DNA from 4 places in the Bradyrhizobium sp. Pha-3 genome. Region 3 is predicted to be linked to each of the others. Evidence: riboswitches for the same ligand, from Rfam matches in the RefSeq annotation. Region 3 holds a riboswitch; each other region holds the start of a gene.

The links. A riboswitch is a leader RNA that binds a small molecule or an ion and turns the genes downstream of it on or off. The one in region 3 is predicted to bind cobalamin.
Region 1: it holds a riboswitch for cobalamin, as region 3 does, so the genes downstream of both, ACE10X_RS09460 (ribonucleoside-diphosphate reductase subunit alpha) here and ACE10X_RS16545 (DUF1636 domain-containing protein) in region 3, are expected to answer to the same signal.
Region 2: it holds a riboswitch for cobalamin, as region 3 does, so the genes downstream of both, metE (5-methyltetrahydropteroyltriglutamate--homocysteine S-methyltransferase) here and ACE10X_RS16545 (DUF1636 domain-containing protein) in region 3, are expected to answer to the same signal.
Region 4: it holds a riboswitch for cobalamin, as region 3 does, so the genes downstream of both, ACE10X_RS40155 (TonB-dependent siderophore receptor) here and ACE10X_RS16545 (DUF1636 domain-containing protein) in region 3, are expected to answer to the same signal.

Annotation. Positions count from the first base shown of each region.
Region 1 is NZ_CP170151.1:1,975,837-1,980,587, reverse strand. It holds gene ACE10X_RS09465 (ribonucleotide-diphosphate reductase subunit beta) at 1-972, opposite strand, end outside; gene ACE10X_RS09460 (ribonucleoside-diphosphate reductase subunit alpha) at 963-2,792, opposite strand; cobalamin riboswitch at 3,003-3,219, opposite strand; gene ACE10X_RS09455 (hypothetical protein) at 3,621-4,553, opposite strand.
Region 2 is NZ_CP170151.1:2,503,707-2,508,457, forward strand. It holds gene ACE10X_RS11725 (hypothetical protein) at 1-207, opposite strand, end outside; cobalamin riboswitch at 1,556-1,759, shown strand; gene metE (5-methyltetrahydropteroyltriglutamate--homocysteine S-methyltransferase) at 1,861-4,206, shown strand.
Region 3 is NZ_CP170151.1:3,569,407-3,574,157, reverse strand. It holds gene cobN (cobaltochelatase subunit CobN) at 1-869, opposite strand, end outside; gene cobW (cobalamin biosynthesis protein CobW) at 869-1,903, opposite strand; gene ACE10X_RS16545 (DUF1636 domain-containing protein) at 1,900-2,274, opposite strand; cobalamin riboswitch at 2,368-2,583, opposite strand; gene cobO (cob(I)yrinic acid a,c-diamide adenosyltransferase) at 2,620-3,273, shown strand; gene ACE10X_RS16535 (cobyric acid synthase) at 3,285-4,733, shown strand; gene cobD (threonine-phosphate decarboxylase CobD) at 4,730-4,751, opposite strand, start outside.
Region 4 is NZ_CP170151.1:8,400,703-8,405,453, forward strand. It holds gene ACE10X_RS40150 (PepSY domain-containing protein) at 1-214, opposite strand, end outside; gene ACE10X_RS40155 (TonB-dependent siderophore receptor) at 217-2,499, opposite strand; cobalamin riboswitch at 2,605-2,801, opposite strand; gene ACE10X_RS40160 (GTP-binding protein) at 3,031-3,960, opposite strand; gene ACE10X_RS40165 (amidohydrolase family protein) at 3,962-4,751, opposite strand, start outside.

The DNA.
Region 1 (4,751 bases), 1.6 Mb from region 3:
GTGCTCGACGCCATTGAGAATCTCGACGAGCCAAGGCAGCGGATGCGCCTTGAGCTGGGTGAACCCGCCCTCCTTGGCTTCGAAGAAGCCGAAGACCGGGGCAATCCGCAACTGGGTCAGTCGCCAGTCGGCGACATAGCGGACGTAAGTGTGGATCTGCTCAGGCCTCATGCCCTCGATCTTGCCGAGGCCGAAGGCGAGGTCGACGAAATTCTCCTCCAGCTTCACCATGGTTTTGGCGACGTCGACGATATCGTCACGGACGGAGCGCGTCACCGCGCCGGTTTCTCGGTTCCATTCGTGAAACAGCTTGATAATGCCCTCACAATGCAGGCTCTCGTCGCGAACCGACCAGCTTACGATCTGTCCCATGCCGTTCATCTTGTTGTGGCGGGGGAAATTGAGCAGCATCGCGAAGCTCGCGAACAACGCCATGCCTTCGGTGAAGGCGCCGAACATCGCCAAGGTCCTGGCGACATCGGCTACTGTGTCGACGCCGAACTCGTGCATGTAGTCCGCCTTGGCACGCATCTCGGAATAGCCGCGAAATGCCTCGAACTCGGTCTTGGGCATGCCGAGCGTTTTGAGCAGCAGCGCATAGGCGTCGATGTGGACCGTCTCCATATTAGTGAAGGCCGCCATCATCATCTGGACGGTGAGCGGCTGGAAGATCGGGATGTAGCGCTTAAGATAGTTATCGCCGACTTCGATGTCCGATTGGGTGAAGAAACGGAAGATCTGAGTGAGCAGCGCGCGCTCACTGTCGGTAACGCGGTCCGATGCCCAATCCTTGAGGTCGGCACCAAGCGGCACCTCCTCGCCCATCCAATGGGTCTGCTGCTGGCGCTTCCAGAACTCGTAAGCCCAGGCGTAGCGATCGACGTCATAGCTGCCGGTCGAGTCGAGGAGGCCGACGCACCGTTTGCCGATCAGTGTGCGCGGATCGACGGATGAGAGATCGATCACTGACATGCGAGGCACTCCTCATAGTCAGTGTGCCGCTGCGGCTGCGGCGGCGCCGCGTTGTCGCCGTCAGCGATGTTGCCGGCGAACGCCGCGCGCGAGATCGATTTTGAACGGCAGTAGTAGAGGCTCTTCACCCCGCGCTTCCATGCCGTCCAATGCAGCATGTGAAGGTCCCACTTATCGACGTCGGCCGGCAGATAGAGGTTAATCGACTGGCTCTGGCAAATGAACGCGGCGCGGTCGGCGGCAAGCTCGACGATCCAGCGCTGGTCGATTTCGAAGGCGGTGCGAAAGACCGCTTTTTCGTGTTCCGACAGGGTGTCGAGATGGGCGACTGAACCCTCGTGCGCGATGATCGACTGCCAGGTCGCCGAAGTATCTGCGCCCTTGGCGGCCAGCAGCTTGGCGAGATGCGGATTACGCACCGAGATGGCACCGGACAAGGTCTTATGGGTGTAGATGTTGGCCGGGATCGGCTCGACGCAAGCGCTAGTCCCGCCGCAGATGATGCTGATCGAGGCGGTTGGCGCGATCGCGATCTTATGGCTGAAGCGCGCCATCACACCGCGTTCCAGTGCATCCGGGCACGGCCCACGCTCGCGCGCGAGCGTCACGGATGCCGCGTCGGCATCGCGACGGATTTTCCGGAACATGTTCAGATTGAACGACTTGGCCACGACACTTTCCATCGGAATGCCCTTGGCCTGCAGGAACGAATGGAAGCCCATGACGCCGAGGCCGACGGAGCGCTCACGCAAGGCGGCGTAGCGGGCACGCTTCATGCCGTCCGGCGCCACCGTGATGAAGTGGGTCAGCACGTTGTCGAGGAAGCGCATGACGTCCTCGATGAAGCCTGGCTTCTCATTCCACTGATCCCAGGTCTCGAGGTTGAGCGACGACAGGCAGCACACCGCGGTGCGCTCCTCGCCGCGATGATCGATGCCGGTCGGCAGGGTAATTTCGCTGCACAGGTTGGAGGTAGAGACCTTGAGGCCGAGCTCGCGCTGGTGCTTGGGGAGCGACCGGTTCACGGTGTCAATAAACAACAAGTAAGGCTCGCCGGTCTGCAGCCGGTTCTCCAGGATGCGTTGCCACAGTTGGCGGGCGTCGATCTCGCGGATGACATCGTTGGTCCTCGGGCTGCGCAGAGCGAACGCGGTGCCGGCGCCCACGGCACGCATGAACGCGTCGGTAACGTTGATCCCGTGGTGCAGGTTGAGACTCTTGCGGTTGAAGTCGCCGGACGCCTTGCGAATCTCGAGGAACTCCTCGATCTCGGGATGGTGGATATCGAGATAGACCGCCGCAGAGCCGCGCCGCAACGAGCCCTGGCTGATCGCCAATGTCAGGCCGTCCATGACGTGGATGAACGGGATGATACCCGAGGTAACGCCGCCCTTCACCTTCTCGCCGATCGAGCGAACGTTGCCCCAGTAGGTGCCGATGCCGCCGCCGTTAGAGGCAAGCCAGACATTCTCGTTCCAGGTGCCGACGATGCCTTCGAGCGAGTCCGACACCGAGTTAAGGAAGCATGAGATCGGCAGACCGCGCGTGGTGCCGCCGTTGGACAGCACCGGTGTGGCCGGCATGAACCACAGCCGAGACATCGCATCATAGAGACGTTGGGCATGCGCAACATCATCCGCGAAGGCGCAAGACACCCGCGCGAACATGTCCTGGAGCAATTCGCCGGCGAGCAGGTAACGGTCGGTCACCGTCAGCTTGCCGAACGGCGTCAACAGGTCGTCGCGCGTCCGATCGAGCTTGAGATCGGCCCGCCTTGGCGATGGAGCAAGGGGGCGCGGCAGCGGAGCCGGCGATGGCAAGACAAGACCCGACTCAGGCGGGGTAGGCCTTGCCTGCGCTGGGCGCGGCTGCACATGCGGCGGCTCAATGAGATGACCCTGCTGATCGAAATTGTAAGACGGCGACATCGGCAACCCCGCGATGTTGGGCGCGGGCCGGCGCGGACGACTTGCGAGGAATCCGGGCAAATGTCCCCGGCTGCAAGCGACCCACCGGGACACCCCGCCCGAGGACTTTCATTCGGTCGCGGCAGGTCTCCTGGCTCGCGGGTCACTGCGGCCATCGGCCTTCCCGGCGCTGTGTCGCGCCAGTGACCATGATGACAACCGCTCGCCGCTTACAGTTGCGGGGGCAGCCCCGGAGTTGCCGTTTTGGCGCACCGGGTTCCCTCTTAGCTTCCACCCTACAAGATGTGGGGAACGGAAGACCGTGACTGACTATAGATAGGTCTACGCGCCGGGATTCGTCAATTGGAGAGATCAAGATTTAGAAGGCAAAAACATACCGACCGCCCGGACCACTCTATCGCCGCTGTCACTTCTTGCTGCAGAGATGCCTTGGGCTGCCTTTCAGTTTCCGTTAAGCTTGCGCATAGTCGAGGAAATTCTGACCCACGTGTCGCATTGATGCGATCTATGAAACCGCGCGTCAGCAGAGAGGGAATTCGGCAAGGCGCTCTCCGATCTGAATCGCAGCGCTCGCCGCGACAAATGGCATCTGGACGAATCGTTATCCATCGTCGGCGAACAACATTGGCCCTGGCGCGCCTTCGACCAGAATGGCCTTGTTTTTCGACGTCTTGATCCAGCGCCGAAGAGACTCGCGCGCTGCACAGTGGTCCTTAACTGTCAGGGCTCCAGCGCAACGTGCAAGCCCTCGTTGCTTTCAACATGAACGTAACGGGGTCCAATCGGCCGTCCCCTGCCGCTGGCGACGGTGACAACGTCTTCCAGAGGCGTGGCCCGCGCATCCGCCTCTGGGCGAGACAAGATCAGATCCGCATGCAACAGCCCTTCTGATTCGAGGCCGGTCGCATCCACGCCAAGGGCCGCCAAGCTGGCCAAACAACTTTCAAACTCTTCAGCATCGCGAAAGCGACGCTGGATAAACGTCGCGCCGGTAAGACGTTCTGTCACAAGACCACGCTTTGCAAACGCTTCGGCCAACGATTCAAATGGGAACATTCGTAGCACAAAGGAGATGATCCATGGTTGCTTCTCTGTCGCATCGAGAATCTCGCTGAACGTCTTCTCGGTAACGTAGCCGATGCATCCGGTTGACATGATAACATCCACGGAGCGGAGAATGCGCGCGCTATCCGTCGATAGCGCCTCCTTTTCAAGGTCAGCGACGATGCCCTGCTCCAAGAGGCCAACACTCTTTGCATAGCTGATCGCCTGTACCGACACGTCGAGGCCGATAAAGCGCGCCAACCCGACATCAGGCCAGGCTGCATAAAAATTGCGATCGAGACTCACCAGTGTTTCAGAACTGATCGCCCTCATCTCACGCCGGGCGTAGCGGTGACGCAAGCCCCCGAAGGTCAGCGGAAAGCGATGCACTGCTGCGTTGATGCCGTATGAACATCCAACGTCGAGCACGACGGGCTTAAGGCCGGTTGCCGAAGCTTTCGCTGCCAGGATTTGGCGCACAACCGGCTCAGCCACGTCCGGAATCATATAATCTAGGTCTCCGAGGATCGAGAAATATGCCCTCGGATCATCAGAAGCATAAATATTATGGAATATAGCTTTAGACCGATTAATACGCGAAAAATCCATCCGCAACACAGTTCCTCCCATCTCATTTGCAAGCGAGTCGACGACAGTGCCTTCGTACTCGCCCGCACTTTGGTATACAGGTCGGTCTTACACCCGCCGATGCGACAGCAGAAGCGGCAAGCGGACAAGAGCATCCGCCTGCGTAAGATTTTCATGAAACTGGTCCCGCACCGATGAACAGCCGCTGGAGATACATTC
Region 2 (4,751 bases), 1.1 Mb from region 3:
AGGCACAAAGTGAGCCACCTTCGAGACCTTGGAAATGATTTGTTCTATAGTCTCACCATCTTGCGCTCGCCACGTTGACTTGACCCTTTCGACAAGCGTGTGGTCGTTGGCGCGAACATTGTTGCTCGTCGCCGCCAGCCCGGCCAGGCAGATCAGCGACCGAGCGATACAGAACCAAAGCACGCGCTTTCCAGACTTTTTCTTCATTGCTTCCGGCTCATCTGGTTATCATCCACACGTCAATCCAAAGCGGCACGTCTTCCTCAGCGTGCTTTGCGCAGATCGCAAGAAGTTAGCGGCAACGTGACGCAGGCGCCTGCCGATGTCCCGCGCGAGCAGGCGCCGTCCCTCGATGTCACGCGCCGCTAACTTCAGTGGTCAGCCAAAGCCTCAATTTGCAATGCTGGACCTGCCCAGGAGGAGAAGCCTGGACATGATGAGGACTTGCATTGTTCGTGCCAGGCAATAACCGGCAGTTCGCGGCAGATTTGTGCTGTCTTTGTCGACTTACCGACCTACGCACGTTCTAATGTTACCATTCAGCCTATTCGCCACGACTTCCGTGAATGATTCTTGTCACGCACTGAATCTTCGACAGCGGGCGAATGCCTCGCTGCCAGAGTCTTGACGACAATTGGGAGCAGGTATGCCGCCATCGATCCGTGTGATCCGGGGGCGTTGCCGCTACTACGAATGTCGAGGGCGCCCCAGCCTGTTGTGCTTGGCACTTTGCGGCCTACACCAACGCGGAGCCGCCCTTCAGCGGCGGGCGATTTGGAATCGATGTTAAGGAACTTCACGGATCAAGCAGGGGACGAGACGTGGCATTCTCCGCTCGCGCAACGTTAGGGGCCGTCGTCTACCTGCTCGTCATTGCAGTCAACATTCAAGGAGCTGCGCTTCCACGCAGCCGTGTCGACCGGCAAGAGGGAAGCCTCAGGTCTTGCTAGCTTCGGCTCGAACTACTCAACACTTCCGAGAGCATCTGTCTGACGGGGCGGCTCATAAAAGGCCTTGCCATCCAGCCGAACAGACCGACAGTAAAGACGGCAGCAGCAAAGACGCCGAGGGCGCTCCAAACAGCCATTTTCATTGCGAGGGTCTCTTTTGGTTGTGGTGATTCAATATGCTTGCTTTGGCCAGTATCACCAAAACGTCGGCGTGACGCCTACCAGGATTGGCTGGTCGCACATCGACACGTCCGCTGAGCACGCTGCTGGATTAAGCGAATACCTCTTGCGCGTATTCGCCACTGATCCATGGTTATTAATGGAGAAGGGAGGGCGCATCGAAGCGTGCTCGATGAATCGTTCAAAAGCCGGGCCGCATGACAAGCGTCTTGCGCGGCGCCGTGAGCTTCTTCGTGCTGGGCGCATTCGTCTCGTGCACAGATCTGACCCGCCGCCCGACGCCAATGCGTCTCCGAGATGGTCATTCCGATATCCTATGACTGGAGATGGCTTCTACGTCGCGATCAAGCGTGGCCTCGGAGGAGCATTCGCGTAAGAGAGGTCGCAGCACCAATTTGAGAGGTTGACGGCCGAGTTCTCTTGCCGATAATCCAAGTCGTCGAGGTTCTCCGGTTTCCGTTTGATCCGGAGCTAAGAGGGAAGCCGGTGCCAATGCCGGCGCTGCCCCCGCAACTGTGAGCGGTGAGCCACTGTCCAACAAAGTCACTGAAGCCCGCGCGGCTTCGGGAAGGCCGGACGGCGGCAATGACCCGCGAGCCAGGAGACCTGCCCCGACAAAATATTCATCCACGGGCGGGGTGTCCCGGTGGTGCGCCAAGCAGCCGTCGCTCGGGCGACTTCTCCTGCCTGCGTCCGCCATGGCCTTTGCCCCCAACATGGGGTTAGCGCTATGTCTCTTCTCTCCCTTCCGGTTGCCACGCTCGGAACGCCGCGCATCGGTCCAAGACGCGAGCTCAAAGTCGCACTCGAAGGCTATTGGGCCGGAAGAATTAGTGAACAGCAGTTGCTTGAGGACGCAGCCGGCCTACGTGCCGCGAACTGGGCGCGCCAGAAGTCCCTCGGTGTCACCGTGATTCCGTCGAACGACTTCTCGTTGTACGATCAGGTGCTCGACACCAGTGTCATGGTCGGCGCCATCCCGGAAGTCTACGCCTCGAAAGCCGAGCCCGTTTCCCTCAAGACGTATTTCGCCATGGCACGCGGTTCACAATACGACGGCCGGGGTGCGAGTTGCGGCCACGGATCTCGCGGCGATGGCGCACCCGCGCAGGAGATGACCAAGTGGTTCGACACCAACTACCATTACATGGTCCCGGAATTTCATCGCGGACAGACTTTCAGGCTGTCCTCTCGCAAGCCTATCGACGAGTATGAGGAAGCCAAGGCCCTTGGCTTTCAGACTCGCCCTGTCCTGATCGGCCCGGTCACATTCCTAAAGCTAGGCAAGAGTGCTGATCCTGCGTTCCAGCCACTGTCACTCCTGGATGACCTGATACAGGTCTATATCGAGGTTCTGCAGGAATTGGCCAAACGCGGGGCAAATTGGGTTCAGTTCGACGAGCCCTGCTTGGTTCTTGATCTGGATGAGGAATCAAGACAATCCTTGCTACATGCCTATGACCGGCTCGCCAAGGAAGGGCCGGCCATCAAGATCATGGTCGCCAGCTATTTCGGTGGCCTCGGCGACAATCTTCCCACCGCCTTGCGCCTACCTGTCGCCGGGCTGCACGTCGACCTGGTTCGGGCGCCAGCGTTATTGGACCAGATCATTACCGCCAAGCGAAGTGATCTCGTCGTGTCACTCGGCGCGATAGACGGCCGCAATGTGTGGCGGACGAATTTGTCGGCACTGCGCCAACGGCTCGATCCCGCTATCGCGAAGCTGGGCAAAGATCGCATACAAATCGCTCCATCCTGTTCGCTGCTTCACGTGCCGGTCGATGTTGAACTCGAGACGGAGCTCGCTTCAGACATCAAGGGTTGGCTAGCATTCTCCGTTCAGAAGATTCGCGAGCTTGCGACCTTGGCGCGCGCTCTTGCAGGCGATCAGGATGTTGCTGGCGCTCTTGCGCAGTCGGAGCGCGTCACCACCGATCGTGGGACTTCGCCAAAGATCCGAGATGCCGATGTCGCCATCCGGATGAGAGCGATCAACCAGGCCACGCGCCGGCGCGCCAGTCCATTTGCCAGCCGTGCCGAGATCCAGCGCAAGCGCTTCAAACTACCGGCGTTTCCGACAACGACGATCGGATCGTTTCCGCAGACTGCAGAGGTTCGTAATGCCCGCGCAGCGCACGCGCGAGGCACGATGAACGACGGACAATACGACGAGTTCCTCAAGGAAGAGACTGCGCGTGCCGTACGTTGGCAGGAGGACATTGGCCTCGACGTGCTTGTGCACGGCGAGTTTGAGCGCAATGACATGGTGCAGTACTTCGGCGAACAACTCGCCGGCTTCGCATTTACCAAAAATGGCTGGGTACAATCCTATGGCTCGCGCTGTGTCCGGCCGCCGATCTTGTTTGGCGATGTCTCACGGCCGAAGCCGATCACCGTGGGGTGGTGGCGGTACGCGCAATCGCTAACCAAGAAGCCGATGAAGGCGATGTTGACCGGACCAGTGACGATCTTGAACTGGTCGTTTGTTCGCGATGATATTCCCCGAGCCGAGGTCTGTCGTCAAATTGCGCTCGCGATCCGAGACGAAGTCGGCGATCTCGAAAATGCTGGTGCAGCCATGATCCAGATCGACGAGGCTGCGCTGCGCGAAGGATTGCCGCCGCGCCGATCGGAGTGGACGGCTTATCTCGAGTGGGCCGGGGATTGCTTCCGCATCTGCTCATCGGGCGTCGCCGATCAAACCCAGATCCATACCCACATGTGCTACTCGGAATTCAACGACATCATCGATGCGATTGCTGCAATGGACGCGGATGTCATCTCGATCGAGACTTCGCGGTCGAAAATGGAGCTGCTCGACGCGTTTCGGAACTACAAATATCCAAATCAAATCGGGCCGGGTGTGTACGATATCCATTCTCCGCGCGTGCCCGAGTCGAGCGAGATGAAAGAGCTCGTGGCTTTGGCTCGAAAGCGGCTGCAGGATTCGCAACTTTGGATCAATCCGGATTGCGGTCTGAAGACGCGCAAATGGGAGGAGGTTCGCCCGGCGCTGGTGAACATGGTCTCCGCCGCCCGCGAACTACGCGCTGCATCCACTCCAGCCGACCGTTGACCTGGTCTGGTCTTTCGTCGAGAAGGCCGGTCGCCTGTCAACGATTTGCGGGCTCGATAATTGTGGGAGGCATTGGTGAGCAGAAAAAGGCCCGGCCGCCTTTAGCGGCCGGGCGGAAGTGTGTCCGGGAGGAGCGACGCTGCTAGGCAACGTGCTGACTTCCATCGGCGGAAGGAGGGCGCCGATGGTTCGATTACGGCGGGGACATCCGCCGAAATCTGACCCCAGTTAAGGCGCAAGCTCAGCGTAGCTCAATCATGCCCTGGTATGCGGCCGATATAGCCTAGATTTGAAATCTACACCAAGGTTTGTCACTTATGAGTAGTTTCGCAACGCTCTGCAGGGCCGAGAAATGTGGGGCGGTCGTGCCGGGCGATCATGGACGGGCACCAAGCGCACGTTGGTACGCTTTTCTGCCGGAAACGATGGGCTCGATCAACGGGACCATACGATAACGCGCACAGCAAGGATCTTATCGTGGTGACCAATGCAATCTGCGGCTTGCTATTGATCCCGCTTCAGCTAGTCATTGGTCTAGTCAAGTT
Region 3 (4,751 bases):
GTCGACAAAGCGACCTGGAACACCGGGCATGATGCAACGTCGAACGGCGTCGTGCCGTCGTCACCGGCCGCGGAGAACGCGGTCGCATTGACGATCGCCGCTGGAACGCATTGCGCAAACTGAATACGCAGCCAATCTGCCACGCCCGCCGCCTTCAATGAGGCGACAAACACGCCGTGGGCATCAAAGCCCCTCTCGCGTAATGCATCGATCAATGCATCGACCGGCGCCGTATCACCGGCCGCAAGATAAGAACGATAAAACGTCACCAGCACCCGCGGCCGGCCGTCCGGTGCCGGCAACGCCGTGATGGCACCGCGCCGGGAATCGTAGACGCCAATCTCGGGAAGATCGATTTCGCCGACCACAGGCCCGGCATAGAGTCCGGACGCCAGCGCCAGCTGCGCGATCACGGCCTGCGCGGCAACGGCGCCGCCCTTGTCGCACAGCGCCTTGAGACGGCGCAGCGTCGAGACCGGCAAGGTCGAGAATGCATCCAGCCGCAGATCGTCGCGGCCATCGGCCGGCAGCACCACCAGGGCGATGCCGCGCTCCTTCGCCAGCCGATGCACCGCGGCCAGCCCGTACGGCCAATAGGGTTCGCCGCCGATCAGCCGCACCAGGATGCCGCGCGCGTGCGCGAGCGTCCGCTCGATATAGGTGTCGACCGACAGCGGGTGGCGCAGCTCCGCGAGATTGGCGAGCCGCAGCGACGGCAACGCAGCGCGGCCGCGCCGCCAGCCGGCCGCGAAGGCAGCAAGATCGCTGTCGGAAAACGACAACACCACGAGATCGGCCGGATCCTGGCCGAGGTCCCTTGGCGTCGCGGTCTCCTCAAGGCCGCGGCTCTCGCGGAAGACGACGTGCATCAGACACCAAGCCGTGCCCTGATCGCGGCTTCGTCGATGTCGGCATGTTCGCCGATCACGACGAGCTTCGACTGCCGCACCCGGGCGCCCCAGGGCATGTCGAACTGATGCCGCACCCGCTCGCCGACCGATTGCACCAGCAGCCGCATCGGCTTGCCTTCGACCGCGATGTAGCCCTTGGCGCGCAGCACATTCTGCTCGCGCGCCAATCCCTTGATCGAGGCGACCAGCGCGTCGACATCCGAAACTTCCGGAAGATCGATCACCACGGAATTGAAATCGTCGTGCTCGTGTTCCTTCTCGCCATCGTGATGCGACGGCCGCGCCGCGAGATCGTTTTCCGCCGCCGCCTCGAGCCCGAGGATCACGCGCGCGTCGATCGTGCCGTCGACGACGGGCAGCATCGGCACCTCGCGCGGCATCTCGGCCGCGATCACCGCTTTCGCTGCCTTGATCCCCTCCGCCCCGGCAAGGTCGGCCTTGGTCAGCAACACGAGATCGGCGCAGGCGATCTGGTCCTCGAACACCTCCGACAGCGGCGTCTCGTGGTCGAGATTGTCGTCCGCTGCACGCTGCGCATCCACCGCGACCGGATCAGGCGCAAAACGGCCGGCAGCGACAGCCTCGGCGTCGGCGAGCGCGATCACGCCGTCGACCGTGATCCGCGAGCGGATCTCCGGCCAGTCGAACGCTTTCAGCAGCGGCTTCGGCAGCGCGAGCCCTGAGGTCTCGATCACGATGTGATCGGGCTTCACATTCCGCGCCAGCAACTGCTCCATCGCCGGGATGAAATCATCGGCGACGGTGCAGCAGATGCAGCCATTGGCGAGCTCGACGATGTTCTCGGCCGGACAATTGGCGTCGGCGCACGACTTCAGGATGTCGCCGTCGACGCCTTCGCTGCCGAATTCGTTGACCAGCACCGCGAGCTTCTTGCCGTTGGCGTTGCGGATCAGATGCTGGATCAGCGTCGTCTTGCCGGAGCCGAGAAAGCCGGTCACGACGGTGACCGGAATTTTGGCGAGCGTGGTCATTCTGCGGCCTCCGGCACGACGGGAAGAGGTGGAATGCGGGCGAGCGATTGCTTGCGGAAGATTTCCGGACGGCTGCGCCACGGCACGATGCCGTCAGGCGCCGCCGCATAGGCGGAGGCACCGGCGATCACATCCGCGGCATTGTCGGCGGACAAGCGGCCGTAGACATAGGACCACCGCCCCGGCGCGCTGAGCGCGACCGAGCAACCTTGGCTGCAGGCCGACAGGCACGCGACGGGAACCAGATTGACGTCGTCGGGCACGCCGGCCTCGACAAGCGCGGCATGCAGGCGCGCACCGGGCGCGAGCTCGCCTTCCGCCGGTGTCTGGCCGGCGCGGCAAGTGATGCAGACATGAAGTGTAACGCTCATCGCCCTTCCTGGATTGACAGCGGGAAGCGATGAGGCACACGAACCGATTTTGGACAGGTTCGTTCCCCGTCGCGGAACACCCCGTCCGCCGGTCTCACAACATGCTGCGTTGGCAGGTCTCCCGGCTTGCGGAGCAGGTTTTACCCTTCGATGCCCACCTTCCCGACTCCGTATGGAATCAGTGGCTTGGGCATCTCTCCGGTCACGGTCGCGGGGGCGGCTGCGCTTCGGGCAAACCTTGCGGTCATAGCCCTATCGCATTCCCTCTTCGCCTGTCGTAGGACAGGAACCAACGCGAGCCCACCATTCGTCCAAGCCTCGCACTTGTCAAGCCGAAGGAACGTGATGACTTCAGATGGAAACGACGCTGCGGACGGCGCCGTCGGCACCGATTCTTCGCTGGATGCGCGCCACGCGGACAAGATGGCGAAAAAGAAGGCCGCCCGCGACCGCATCATGGCGACCAAGAGCGGTGAAAAGGGCCTGATCATCGTTCATACCGGCGCCGGCAAAGGAAAATCCTCCTCCGCGTTCGGCATGATCGTGCGCTGTGTGGCGCACGGCTTCCCCTGCGCCGTGGTGCAGTTCATCAAGGGCGCCTGGGATACCGGCGAGCGCCGCCTGCTCACCGGGCATTTCGGCGATCTCTGTCAATTCCACGCCATGGGCGAAGGCTTTACCTGGGAGACGCAGGATCGCGCCCGCGACATAGCGGCAGCGCAAGCCGGCTGGGAGAAGGCCAAGCAGCTGATCGCAGACCCGAGCCTGCGCATGGTCGTGCTCGACGAGATCAACATCGCGCTACGCTACGATTACCTCGCGATCGCCGATGTCGTCGACTTCCTGACCACATCGAAGCCGCCGATGACCCATGTCGTGCTCACCGGACGCAATGCCAAGGAGGAGCTGATCGAGATTGCCGACCTCGTCACCGAGATGACGCTGGTGAAACATCCGTTCCGCTCCGGCATCAAGGCCCAGCCGGGCGTCGAGTTCTGACAGACATCACCATGGCGCGCGCATTGATGATCCAGGGAGCCGGCTCGGACGTGGGCAAGTCGCTCATCGTCGCCGGCCTCGCCCGCGCGGCCAGACGGCGCGGCCTGCGCGTGCTGCCGTTCAAGCCGCAGAACATGTCGAACAACGCCGCCGTGACCGTCGACGGCGGCGAGATCGGCCGCGCGCAGGCGTTGCAGGCGCTCGCCGCCGGCGTCGAGCCGCACACCGACATGAACCCGGTGCTGCTCAAGCCCGAGACCGATGTCGGCGCCCAGATCATCGTGCACGGCAAACGGATCGCCACCGCACGCGCGCGCGAATATGCCGGCATGAAACCATCATTGATGGCCGCGGTGCTGGAGAGTTTTGCGCGCCTGAAGGCGCGCGCCGATCTGGTGCTGGTCGAGGGTGCCGGCAGCCCCGCCGAGGTCAACTTACGCAAGTCCGATATCGCCAATATGGGGTTTGCGCGCAAAGCCGATGTGCCCGTGGTGCTGGTCGGCGACATCGACCGCGGCGGCGTGATCGCGCAGCTGGTCGGCATCAAGACCGTGATCGATCCTGATGATGCCGCGATGATCCAGGGCTTCGTCATCAACAAATTCCGCGGCGATCCGACATTGTTCGATGACGGCTACCGGCTGATCGAAGAGCGCACGGCGTGGCGCGGCTTTGGCGTGCTGCCCTGGTTCGTCCGCGCCGGCGAGCTTCCGGCCGAAGATGCGCTCGGGCTCGGCGAGGCGCGCAAGCCCGGTCAGCGCAAGATCGCATTCCTTGCGCTGTCGCGGATTGCCAATTTCGACGACCTCGATCCGCTGAAGCTCGAGCCCGGCGTCGATATCGTGATGGTACGTCCAGGCGAAGCCATCCCGGGTGATGCGAAGCTCGTCATCCTGCCCGGCTCGAAATCGACCCGCGGCGATCTCGCGTTCCTGCGCGCGCAGGGCTGGGACATCGATCTCTTGGCGCATCATCGCCGCGGCGGCCATGTCCTCGGCCTGTGCGGCGGCTACCAGATGCTCGGGCACACCGTCGCCGATCCCGATGGGATCGAGGGTCCTGCCGGCGAAACGCGCGGCCTCGGGCTGCTCGATGTCACGACCACGATGACCGAACACAAGACGCTGACGCGCGTCAGTGCGGTGCATGCTGCGACCAACCAGCCGATCTCCGCCTACGAAATCCATATCGGGCGCACCGACGGGCCGGATCGCGCGCGGCCCTTTGCATCGCTTGGCGGCGCGCCGGAAGGCGCCATTTCGAGCGACGGGCGCGTTCACGGCAGCTATCTGCACGGCCTGTTCGCCTCGGACGAATTTCGCAAGGCTTTCCTCGCGCAACTCGACATCGCGGCGGCCGATCGGCCCTACGGCGCCAGGGTCGAGAGCGCACTCGATGCGCTTGCCGAGCACATCGAGACCCATCTCGATATCGAAGGCCTGCTCGCGCTGGCGCGTTAAACCGACAGCACAGCGGAA
Region 4 (4,751 bases), 4.6 Mb from region 3:
CCATCGCGCAATCGGGTGCGAGCTGCACCTCATTCCAGGGAATGACAGGGAGCGCGGCGACGCGCTCGCTGTCGGTGAGGCGCGGAAAGGCCACGTACATCATGACGAGGCCGGAGATGAACCACATCGCGAACAGGAGACACGTCGCAATGCCGATCCAGCGATGGACGACATAGAGCCATCGCCGCCAGCGCCGGATCAGAGCGTTGCGCATGGTCAAAACTTCACGTTGACGGACAATTCGGCGGTACGCGGCATGCCGAGCAGCCACTGCCCGGTGCCGTTCGAGGTCACAGCGTAGACCTTGTCGAAGAGATTGTAGAGGCGGAACGCGACCGTGGTGCGGTCATCCGGCTTCCATCTGATGCCGCCATTGACCACGTTGTAGCCCGGCCGCAGCTGGGTGTTGGCGAGATCGGAGTACATTGCGCCGACGATCTGCACGCCGCCATAGACCGACCAGTTGGGCGCGAAATCCCACGTCAGCCAGACGTTCGAGACCTGCTGCGGCACGTTGACCGGGACATTGCCGTTGAAGCTGACGATCTTGCCGCCGACAACCTGGCTGTTGTTGTCGTATCTGGCGCGCAGCAGCGCAAGATTGGCGTCGACGCGCCAGCGGTCGCTCAGCGCGAGCCCGATCGAACCTTCGACCCCGCGGGATGATTGCTGGCCGATTTGCAATGCCAGGCCGCCGGTGGGATTGCCGGGATCGGGAATCGTGAGCCCGGTCTTGACGATCTCGTAGGCAGCTAGCGTCCACTCGCCGCGGCCGCCCCAGAACGACTGCTTGACCCCGATCTCGGTCTGCTTGCCGGTCGCAAGCTGGAAGGTTTTTTGCGTCGTCGACAGCGAGATCAGATTGCTGACCGGATCGACGCCGACCGCATACTGACCGTAGAACGCGAGGTTCTTGATCGGCTCGTAGACGAGGCCAGCGCGCCAGCTGGTGCCCGATAGCGTCGTCTCAAAACTGTTTGCCGGCGTCTTGTAGTCGGTGCGGTCGACCTCGGGGCGATCATACCTGACCCCGGTGACCAGCGACAATCGATCGGTCAGCGAGAGCCGATCCTCGGCGAACAGCGCGTATTGATTGACGATCGCGTTGAAGCCCGGCGTGGTCGCCGTCGTCGTCGCGAAGAACGATCCCGGATCGAACACGTAAGGATTGACCGACGACGCGCCGCCATAGGGCGAGTTGTTGGTATGGGTGAAGTCGATCCGGTTGACGTCGAACCCGGCGACGACCTGGTTCGCAAGTCCAAACACGTGGCCGCTGACGGTCGTATCCATCCGGTTGCCGAGCTGCCTCTGGTCGTGGAAGATTTCGATATAGCTCGTGCGATCGATCAGTTGGGTCTTCGGATTCCAGGTGTAGTTCTCGATGTCGCGCCAGTGCCGCTCGCTGGTCAGGTAATACAGCGTGTTGTTGACCTTGATGCCGTCGGCGACGTCCCACTCGGTCTTGAACCGGGTCCAGCTGTCCTGATAGCGGATCGCGCTGTCCGCCGCGTTGTAGTTCTTGAAGCGCAGCGCGTCCTGGATCGAGCCGTTGATCAGCGGCGTGCCGAAATAGCGTGACGGGCTGCGGTCGCCGTAGTCCTCCGACAGCGTGAAGGCGAGATTGTCCGACGCCTGCACCCGCACGGCAGCGGAGACCACCGCGTTCGAGGTCTTGTCGCGATCGACCCAGCCGTCCGACATGTTGCCGGTGGCGTTGACGCGGTACGACACATTGGGATTGATCGGACCGGTGCTGTCCACCGAGAGCCGCCGGGTCATGTTGCTGTCGAGCGAGACCTCGGCCTCATTATAGGGCGTGTTCTGCGGCTTCTTCGGAATCACGTTGATGACGCCGCCGATCGCGCCCTCGCCGTACAGCACCGAGGCCGGGCCGCGCAGCACCTCGATGCGTTGCGTCGACCAGGTGTCGTAGGGGAACGTCAGCGTGCCGGAGCCGATATAGAAACGCGTGCCGTCATACAGCGTCATCACCGAGTTGCTGCCGGCAAAGCCGCGGGTGCTAAACGACAGGCCGCCATTGCCGGGCGCCGGCGTTGCGATGAAGCCGGCCGCGTCCTGGGTGACGGCATCGAGCACATTATGCTGGCCGCGTTCGGCGATGGTCTGCGCCGTGATGATCTCGACGCTGGCGGGCGTCTGCAGCGGCGTCAGATTGAGACGACTGCCGGTGCCGCCCTGCGTGGTGGCATTGAGCGTCGGCGATGCCGCCCCCGATGCGCCTGACGTCGCGGCGCGCGGCGTGTTGCCGGCTGGTGCGGCCGTGGCGGGTCTCGGCCGTGGCCGCGCCGCGGCGGCCATGTCACGGCTGCGCACCGCAGGCTTCGACCTTGCCGCAGCGGAAGGCGCGACCTCGATCGGATCGAGCCTGGTTGGTGGAGGAGTTTGTGCCAAGCCTTCGGCCGGCAGCAGCAGCGATGACAGGGAGCAGACGAGACCGAGGCGCCATTTGCGCGCAACGGGAAAGGACGGAGACATGGAGGGACTCGCGGTAACGTGGCACGTCACCGCGAACGCGGACTGGCGCATTGCCCAAAAGGCAGTGCTCCGATCCCACCAGGACGCCCCCGCCCGATGTGCTCGCGTGTGACCACGACTGACGGCAGGTCTCCTGGCTCACGGGTCATCGCCTGTCGACGCCTTCCCGGGCCTGATAGCCCAGTGGCAAATTGACGAAAGGCTCGCCGTTTACAGTTGCGGGGACAGCTGCGGCATTGGGGTTACCCTCGCACCGCATTCCCTTTTGATCCCCGAAGGGAACCGTCGGCAAAAACGATAGGTGGTGCCGGCAAGGCTGTCAATTCGATGCGATCGTCGCACACATGCTTTGCGAGATGCTGCTGCGGCGATGACACAGCGACATCTGCGGCTGACGCGAGGACCCTTTGTCATTCCGTCATCCTGAGGTGCGAGCGGAGCGAGCCTCGAAGGATGCACGGCCACCAGCCGGGCCGTCGCCCCTTCGAGTCGCCGCTTCGCGGCTCCTCAGGATGACGGAGAATCTTCGCATCACTTGGCTTCGACGCATCCCTGCATCACCTCATCAATCTCCGCCCGCGAGAGCGCACCCATCTCGGCGATGAACACGATGCGCGTGCGCGGCACGCCGGGCGACGGCACGCCGCCCGCAGCCAAGGTCGCGCGGCCGCCGGCGAGTTGAAACACCGTCAGCCGCCCGGGCTGCTCCACCGTCTCGAACAATCCCTTCGCCCGCGCCAGCTTCGGCGCCAGCCTGCCGATCGCCTGCTGCAAGCGCGGCAGCACGACGGGCTGCTCCGAGATCCAGCTCAGCGTCTCGAAGCGATCGGACGCCGGCCGTCGCGGCGCGGTCTCGCGCGGCGCCGGCAGATGATCGAGATCCGCCGGAAACAGCAGCGCGGCCGGCACCTCGCCATGCAACGCATCGACCACCACGACTGCCGGACGCGCCGCGCGCACGGCGTCGCGGATCGCGGCGCACGCGGCGGCATCGGCCAGATCGACCTTGCTCAGCGCCACCACGTCCGCCGCCCGCAGCTGCGAGCGCAGCAGCGCATCGTTCAGCATCCCCGCAGGTTGCGTCGCATCGACCACGCACAGCACGGTCTCGAGCGGCGCCTCCTTCCAGATCACGGGATCCATCAGGTTGCGCACGATGTCGGCGGGATCGGCGATCCCGCTGGTCTCGATCACGATGAATTCGGGACGCGGATCACGCCGCAGCAGCGTGGCGAGCGTGCGCAGCAGGTCGCCCTCCAGCGTGCAGCAGATGCAGCCATTACTCAGGCTGACCACGCCGTCGCCGGCGCCCGCGATCAGCTCCGCGTCGATATTGATCGCACCGAAATCGTTGACCACGGCGGCGATGCGCCGCCCTTGCGCATGCGCCAGCAGATGGTTGACGACCGTGGTCTTGCCCGCCCCGAGGAAGCCCGCGACCAGCAGGATCGGGACCGGCACCTCAGCCTCCGGTGACGGGCCGGCGCACCGGCCGGCCGGGACGCGCCGCGACATCGAGCACCCCATCGCTGATCAGCGGCTGGCCGCTGACCACGAGATGCCGCACGCCCTCCGCCGGACGATTCATCGCGGAGAAGGTCGCGCGATCGCTCAGCGCCTCGAAGTCGAACACCACGACATCGGCGTCGGCGCCGACCTGCAGCCTGCCCTTGGCCCGCATCGCCGGCGTGCTCGCCGACAGGATCTCGGCCGGGATCAGCGCGCATTTGCGGATGCCCTCGAGCAACGACACTTTCTTGCGCTCGCGCACCCATTCGCGGATGAAGCGGGTGAAGCAGCCCGCCGAGCGCGGGTGCGAGGTGGCATCGTCGGGCAGCGGCCAGGCGTCGCCGGTGTAGGGGCGGCCGTCCGACAGCGTCCACGGCATCGCGTCGGAGGCGATCGCGCCGCCCGGATACAGCACCGCCATGTCGAGCAGATCGCGATGATGCGCGTTGTTCTCGATGTCGAGCACGTGCCACAGCACCAAGGTCGAGGGCTCTTCGGCCTGTGCCGCCAGCAGTTCCTCGCGGCTGCCGAAGCGATGACCGTCGGTCACGCGCTGCACCGAATCATAGCCGAGGCCGTTGCGTTCCTCGAATTTCGGATCGCTGAAGAAGGTCGCCGCCAGCACGGTCGAGCCGGTGCCGTAGGGATAGGCCTCCACCGTAATCGGCAGGCCCTGCGCCTGCGCTTTCGCGATCAGGGCAACACAGCGTTCGATATCCGTCTTGCTCGACGAGTTGAAATGA